One region of the Vallitalea pronyensis genome, then DNA from elsewhere that is predicted to be linked to it. Evidence: riboswitches for the same ligand, from Rfam matches in the RefSeq annotation. Region 1 holds a riboswitch; the other holds the start of a gene.
The links. A riboswitch is a leader RNA that binds a small molecule or an ion and turns the genes downstream of it on or off. The one in region 1 is predicted to bind FMN.

Region 1 (3,893 bases):
ACGGCAGCTTCTGTATGACCATCCCTTACCAGCACACCACCCTTTTTAGCAATGAGTGGAAAAATGTGACCTGGACGTGTAAAGGATTCCTTTGTATTGTCCTCATTAAGAAGTTGACGAATTGTTTCACATCGTTCTTCTGCTGAAACCCCTGTATGTGCCTTATGAAAATCAACAGAGACTGTAAAAGCTGTCTCTTTTGGGTCTGTATTTCGTTGTACCATCCTAGGTATACCCAATGCTTCTAACCTTTCTTCTTCCATGGGCATACAGACGATACCCCTCCCATGGGTTACCATGAAATTAATGGCTTCAGGTGTCACTTTTTCGGCTGCCATCACCAGATCACCTTCATTTTCTCGATGTTCATCATCCACTACAATGACCATTCGTCCTGCTTTAATATCCGCTATTGCTTCTTCAATTCCATGTAATGCCATGTGCCTCACCTCTCTATGCTTTATATAAAACCATTTAACCGAAGATAATCTTCGTCTAAGGATTTCACTTGCTTTTCATACGTTGTCTCATATAATTTCTCCACATATTTCCCCATCATATCACACTCAATGTTGACCTTATCACCCATTTTTTTCTGTAGTAATAATGTAACTTGCCCAGTCATGGGGATAATACCTACTTGAAAGGATGCAGCCTTCACTGTTGTAATGGTTAAACTCACCCCATCCATAGCAATAGAACCTTTATGCACCATATATTTTTGCAGATGGCTAGGCACAGCTACTGTCATTCTGACAGCGTTGTCTTCTTTTATAAAACCTCGTATGATGCCTATACCATCAATATGACCCGACACCATGTGACCTCCTAGACGCCCCCCAACTTGTAACGCCCGCTCTAAATGTACTTGATCATGTACCTTAAGCTTATGGAGGGTGGTCATATGCATGGTTTCTGGCATAGCATCTACGCTAAATGTGTCTTTTGTGAAACCTGTTACCGTTAAGCAGATACCATTCACCGCTATACTGTCACCAAGTTTCACATCCTCTAGAACGGTGTCTGCGTGGATGGTTATACTTGAAGATTGTTTTCCTTTTACCATGGCACCAATGGTACCAATCTCTTCCACTAAACCAGTAAACATATCATGCCTCCTCTACTTTTCCTTTGATTAAAATATCTGTCCCTAAGGTCTCAATCTCAATGTCCACAAGACCTATAGCATCCCGCATCCAAGCTACCCCTTCTCCTCCTACTGGTGATTTGGCATGTTTCCCACCAATGATTTTGGGTGCTATAAACATCATCACTTCATCCACAACACCGGCTTCAAGGGCACTACTGCTGACAGAACTGCCACCTTCAATCAACACACTATCTATGCCACGATCACCAAGATAATCCATGATGCATGCCATATCCAATCGTCCATCTCTTTCATTGCTCATATAGACCTCAACACCCATTTCCTGTAGCTTTTTTATCTTGAGTGGAGATGCATGGTTCCCCGTACAGATAATCGTTTTCCCTTCTTCTCTTAGTAACGCAGCATCTAAAGGTATCCGACATGTGGTATCCAGAATAATTCTTATGGGATTTTTCCCTTTTCTTTTTCGTAAACGTGTGGTTAATCGAGGGTTATCGGCTAAAACTGTACCGATCCCCACCATGATACCCGACATTTGATGTCTGAGTTCATGGACATGCTGCCTTGCTAATTCACCTGTAACCCACTGAGAATCACCTATTTTCGTGGCAATCTTACCATCAAGGGTCATGGCTGATTTTAAAATGCAATAGGGCTGCTTGGTTGTGACGTACTTCATAAACATGCGATTGAGAGACTTCACTTCTGATTCAAGCATTCCGTATGTAACGTCAATACCTTGGTTCTGAAGTTTTTGCACGCCTTTACCTGCTACAAGGGGATTAGGGTCAATCATGCCAATAACAACTTCATTAATGCCATGACCAATAATGGCATCCACGCAAGGGGGCGTTTTTCCAATATGTGAACAAGGTTCTAAAGTGACGTACATGGTGGCACCTTCTGGGTTTACTTTGCAATTGTTCAATGCATGAACCTCTGCATGTGCTGTCCCATAGGTCTTGTGATAACCTTCACCAATGATGTTACCGTCTTTTACAATGACAGCTCCAACCATGGGATTAGGATTGGTATAGCCCATGCCTTTTTTGGCCAACATAATGGCTCGCTTCATGTAATAATGGGCTTGTGACTGTTGTTCTTGTAACTGGTTTTGAATGGTTTTTTCCAATCATTCTACCTCCTTCCTTAACATATAGAACAGATAGAAATCATTGGGATACAGAAAATATCAATAGATGAGAGATAGAGCCGTATAACGGGCTTACACGAACAGACTTAACCCAAATGGATATGTCATCACATAGGGTTGCTGCTATGTTTAGAATAACTAAAAAACCTTGAAGATTAACTATCTCCAAGGTTATATATGCATATAAGAATTAACTTAATGAACACCGCTTAATCAAACAAAGTTTCCAATATGATTCAATTAAGCTTATGTTATGCCTTCTCTCATCCAGACTTTACTGTCGGTCTTGGAATTACACCAAGTCAGCTTGCGCTCGCGGACTATTACCGCCGGTCGGGAATTACACCCTGCCCTGAAGGATTTCTATTATTCAATTGTAGATTAGTATAGCATAAGTGCTTGAATTAATCAAGTACTCTATCATGGATGTTACACGTATAATAATCATGATAGTATGAAAAAAAGTGTAAAACTTTAGTATAAGACCTCTTGTAGCCATTTAACAAGTCGAACATTATCTTCCTGTAAGCGTAAGGCAATACGTATATAACGCTCACCTAACCCCGTAAAATCATCACATACCCTTACATGGGCTCCCTTAGATTCAAGTTTCACATTCAGTTCATAACCAGACATATCCTGTAATTGACATAAGAAAAAATTTGTTCGACTGTGGATGACATCTAGTTTTTGAATGGCGCTTAGTGCTTGATACATCCGCGGATGTTCGGTTACCATCCATTGGCGAACTTGTTTATGGAAGACGTCGTCATGAATCATTGCTGGTACAACTTGTAGTGCAAGACCATTCATGGTCCACGGTTCTTTATAAGCTTCTAGTTGTTGAATAACACCGTCATGGGATACACCATATCCAATTCTTAGTCCAGGAACAGCATAATACTTCGTCATAGATCGTAGAGAAAAGACTCTTTCGCAAGCCATATGTTTGATAATCGATGGTTGTCCTGTAAATTCAATAAAGGATTCATCCAGAAATAAAAAGCTTCTATAGTGTTCTATGAGGTTAACACAGGCTTCTAGTTCCGTTAGGGGTATATATTGACCCGTTGGGTTATTAGGGTTACATAACACAACCACATCTGGTTGATACCCTTCCAATGCCTTTTCAAATGCTTGTATGTCTATTTGAAATCCGCTGTTTACACTTAATTCAAAGGCTTCAATTTGACTTCCTGCTAATCGAAATGCCCGTTCATACTCATTAAAGGTAGGTTGGATAATGAGTACTTTCTTGGGTTTCACGGCTCGTGCAAACAGATAGATTAACTCACTGGCTCCATTGCCCATTATGAGGCTCCTAGGATCAATACCTTCGTATTCTGCTATGGCTTTTCTTGCTCCTGCTCCCGATATATCTGGATACTTTACCATATCATCTATAGAAGCTATCATCGTTTCCCTTATGGTCTCTGGTAACCCCAGAGGATTAATATTCACACTATAATCCATCACATCTCTTTTCCCATGATAACCACCATGCTTATTCATGTCCTCATTCCTTCCAAGATCCATTACAAGATCCATTCATGTACATTATAATTTTATTAGTAAGATACCAAGTCCTATCATGAGCAATAAGGTGACGAACTCTGACATGTACATGAT
Region 2 (3,893 bases), 270 kb from region 1:
TCCTTTGCAAAATTATTTTGTATCTTCTCTATATGAGGTGCTACACCATCACCTAGAAAAATAACCTGTTCCTGTCGATCTTTAATGGTATTGAATATGGTTTCAATGGGTACAACGGTGGATGGTAATATCTGTGTAAACTGATGATGTTCATATTTGTATAATGCCGTATATACCTGATTTCTTCTTGCATCCATCATGGGGCAAATCAGTTGATCTGTAGGTCCCATATTATAAGCCAATGCATCTAATGTTCCCACGGGTACAATGGGGATGTCCAAAGCATGTGCTAAGCCTTTTGCAGTAGCAACACCTATACGAAGCCCCGTAAAGGACCCTGGACCATTTGCAATGGCAATAGCATCTAATTCTTTTAGATCAAGTTCAATTAATTGACTGACTGCTTCAATCATTGGCATCAAGGTCTGAGAATGGGTTTTCTTATGATTACTTGTATATTCACAGATTAAGCGGTCATCTTCTGCTATGGCAATGGATGCCACAATAGCCGAACTTTCAATGGCTAATAATTTCATGTTAGTTTCCTCCATTAAGAAGGGTTATACGACGATAATCCAACCCTTTTTCTAAATCCTTTTCAATGGTAATCCATGTTGTTTCTTCGGGCATGATGTCTGCAATGCGATTGGCCCATTCAACAAGACATACGCCATGATTATAAAAATATTCTTCATAGCCAATTTCATACATTTCTTCGGCATCTTCTATACGATACACATCAAAATGGTAGAAAGGCAATCGTCCATCATGATATTCATTAACAATGGTAAAGGTTGGACTGGTGACATGTTCTAAGATGCCTAAACCACTGGCGAACCCCTTGGTGAAAACAGTTTTACCCACACCCAGGTCACCTATTAAAGCATACAAACCGCCAGCTTTAGCTTCTTCACCAAGCTTTTGCCCTATATCTTCTGTATCCTTCGTTGTATATGTTTCATAAATCAATGATATCTTCCCTTCATGCTTATCTTCTTCGTCACTTAGCATCTATTGATGAATCTTCTATGGTACGATCCGCTTTTTCTTTTTTAAATTTTACACGGGATGGCTTCATTTTATCTGATACAATCTTTCGGATATATAAAATATCCTCTTGATCCTCAATGAGACGTTTAGGTATAATAAACGATTGGTCTTTTGCCACGTAAAATAATAGCTGCCATTTTGTTTCCGTCACTTTATAGAGATTTTCCCATCTAAATTCTATCCATTCTCCAGCCTGTAATACACTCAATGCTTCTGCATCCATTTTATAGGCAATGGGATCTTGAAAAACAGGTATAGTGGCTACTTGCTTTTTGGACTGTAAGAACAGCATGATGGGTGTTATGACGAGATAGATCATCGCTCCAAATAATAATACCATGGTCATCAGTAAATCATTCCACCCAAAAGAAAATGGAAAGATAGCTAAACAGATGATACTAAAAGCGAGAGACAGCTTGCCGCTTAATTTCCCATAGACATGACTTGCCATAAATATAAACATATCTTTATCACTAATTTTTATGTTAAGGGTAACTTCTTTATTTTTTTCAGCCATAATGTTCCTCCAATACTTAAGATATCTTTGAATGGTATTATAGCATTTTTGTCGAAATATATCCAGTAGATAAGCATAAAAATAGGGTTATCGTTTATAGATAACCCCCCAGTTTTAATAAAATTTAGGTAGAATTTGCTTAAATGCCTTAATGGCTATATAACCTACTAAAGTTATGATAACGCCTTTAACAATATTAAAAGGTCCATACAATTTAATAATCATATCCATTTTTTCTGCATGCATATTGATCCCTGTATATACTGGAATAAGGATAAAATAATTAGCCAAACTTGCAAAGAGTGTCATGCTTGTGATACCTGCTAAACTTCCCAGTATAAACCGCTTCAGATTATTGACACGAAAGATTAAGCAAAAGGGTAACACATAAGCGATGCCTACTATTATATTGGCTAATTCACCAATACCACCTGTCCCTGAGTTAAACAAGACAAATCGTAACGCATTTTTTATAATTTCAATGAATACCGCAGCAAGAGGACCTAACATGATGCCGCCTAATATAGCAACAATATCACTAAAATCAATCTCTAAGAAAGGTGGAAAATAAGGTATGGGAAATTCAATTAAAAAGATGACGTAAGCAATAGCTGATAAAAAAGCAATTTTAACTAAGTGAATGGTATCAATCTTTCTTTTTTGATGCAAACCTTGAAACTTATGAACTTTTTCCATTTTATTGATTCTCCTTTTCATGGTGATAGGACCTTTAAGTCCTATACGTGACATAATAAGTAGAAAGGAAATTCATTATCCGTTCAGGTTGCTTTTATTTTAGCAGGATACACAAGCATTTATCCTATACTTATGAACATAAAAAACACCTTGAAGTTATCGTCTTCAAGGTGCATATCATCATGCATAAAATACATTTCTTCTCTCATCCAGACTATACTGTCGGTCTTGGAATTACACCAAGTCAGCCGTTAGGCTCGCGGACTATAACCGCCGGTCGGGAATTTCACCCTGCCCTGAAGAATTTCCGATCTTAAGTTGTAAGTTACTTCTTAATGTTATTATATGAGATTGTTTAACAATTGTCAATGTAATTTTTCATTCTTTTAATAATCAACAAGCATTAAGTTAAGGGTTATATTAAGATACAATTTATTTAATTAATGAAGTTTAGTCTTTATACCATCGCTCTTGAGATTTATATAAGCGTGCATATTCACCTTCGTTTGTCAATAACTCTGCATGTGTCCCTTGTTCAACTAGTTTACCCTGTTTCATAACTAATATTCTGTCAGCCAGCTTTATGGAGCCAAGCCGATGTGTAACAATAATAGCTGTCTTGTTCTTTGAAATTTTCGCAAACTGATTATAGATCCTTGTTTCTTCAATGGGGTCAATAGCTGCTGTAGGTTCATCAAGTACGATGATACGATGCTTACGATAATAACTTCGTGCAATAGCAATACGTTGCCATTGACCACCAGATATATCAACGCCATCAAACTCTCTTGATAGCATGGTATTATACCCATCGATAAATTGACTATCGTTTTTATCTAATCCTGCTTGGACACATATTTTATCTAACCCTGAGTCATCTTTACTGATATCAATATGACTAATGCAAATATTATCACCCAAGGTCATTTGATAGCATTGAAATTTTTGAAACACTGCAGATATATTTTTGAACAATGACCTACCTGAAATTTCTTTCGTATTAATTTTTCCATACAGTACATCCCCTTCATCAGGTACATATAAGCCAGTAATCAGACGTATTAAAGTTGATTTACCTGACCCGTTTTCCCCAACTACTGCTACGGTTTCACCATTTTTGATATGGAATGATATGGACTTTACTGCCCTAAGATTTGCATTGGGATATGTAAAAGATACATCCCTTAAAGATATGTCCATATTTTTTGGAACCTGTACATCCATCCCATTATTTTCTGGTATTTGTAAAAAATTTAGATAATGTTGTACCCTTCCGAAACTGCTGGCCACATCCCCCAGATTATAACATATCCACCTGGTCATTAGATGAAACATAGCATCAACAGAAGCAAATATGGCCACAAACGCACCAACACTTATATGACCATTCAGCAACGCATTAAGTAACAAAAGCAAGATGCCAATATGCCCCCCAAGGGACAGCATCTGCACACCCAATTGTGCTAGATCTGATTTTACTACGGCGTGGAACCTGATTTTATTTAGAATAGATAAAGTATCTTTATATTGTTTTCTAAAAAACATAAAAGCTCCCAAAAGACGGGTTTCTTTAAAATATGCTCTTCCAGTCATACAGTTTTCGTAATAATCAAACTCCCTGCGTAAAGGG

Region 2: linked by a shared signal. The riboswitch ahead of HZI73_RS22710 (ECF transporter S component) and the one ahead of ribD (bifunctional diaminohydroxyphosphoribosylaminopyrimidine deaminase/5-amino-6-(5-phosphoribosylamino)uracil reductase RibD) in region 1 are both predicted to bind FMN.

The regions. Positions count from the first base shown of each region.
Region 1 covers NZ_CP058649.1:5,697,841-5,701,733, forward strand. The annotation lists gene HZI73_RS23810 (bifunctional 3,4-dihydroxy-2-butanone-4-phosphate synthase/GTP cyclohydrolase II) at 1-440, opposite strand, end outside; gene ribE (riboflavin synthase) at 461-1,108, opposite strand; gene ribD (bifunctional diaminohydroxyphosphoribosylaminopyrimidine deaminase/5-amino-6-(5-phosphoribosylamino)uracil reductase RibD) at 1,110-2,243, opposite strand; FMN riboswitch at 2,516-2,628, opposite strand; gene cobD (threonine-phosphate decarboxylase CobD) at 2,739-3,812, opposite strand; gene cbiB (adenosylcobinamide-phosphate synthase CbiB) at 3,822-3,893, opposite strand, start outside.
Region 2 covers NZ_CP058649.1:5,429,820-5,433,712, forward strand. The annotation lists gene tsaB (tRNA (adenosine(37)-N6)-threonylcarbamoyltransferase complex dimerization subunit type 1 TsaB) at 1-536, opposite strand, end outside; gene tsaE (tRNA (adenosine(37)-N6)-threonylcarbamoyltransferase complex ATPase subunit type 1 TsaE) at 538-1,011, opposite strand; gene HZI73_RS22705 (YcxB family protein) at 1,001-1,567, opposite strand; gene HZI73_RS22710 (ECF transporter S component) at 1,682-2,263, opposite strand; FMN riboswitch at 2,457-2,571, opposite strand; gene HZI73_RS22715 (ABC transporter ATP-binding protein) at 2,714-3,893, opposite strand, start outside.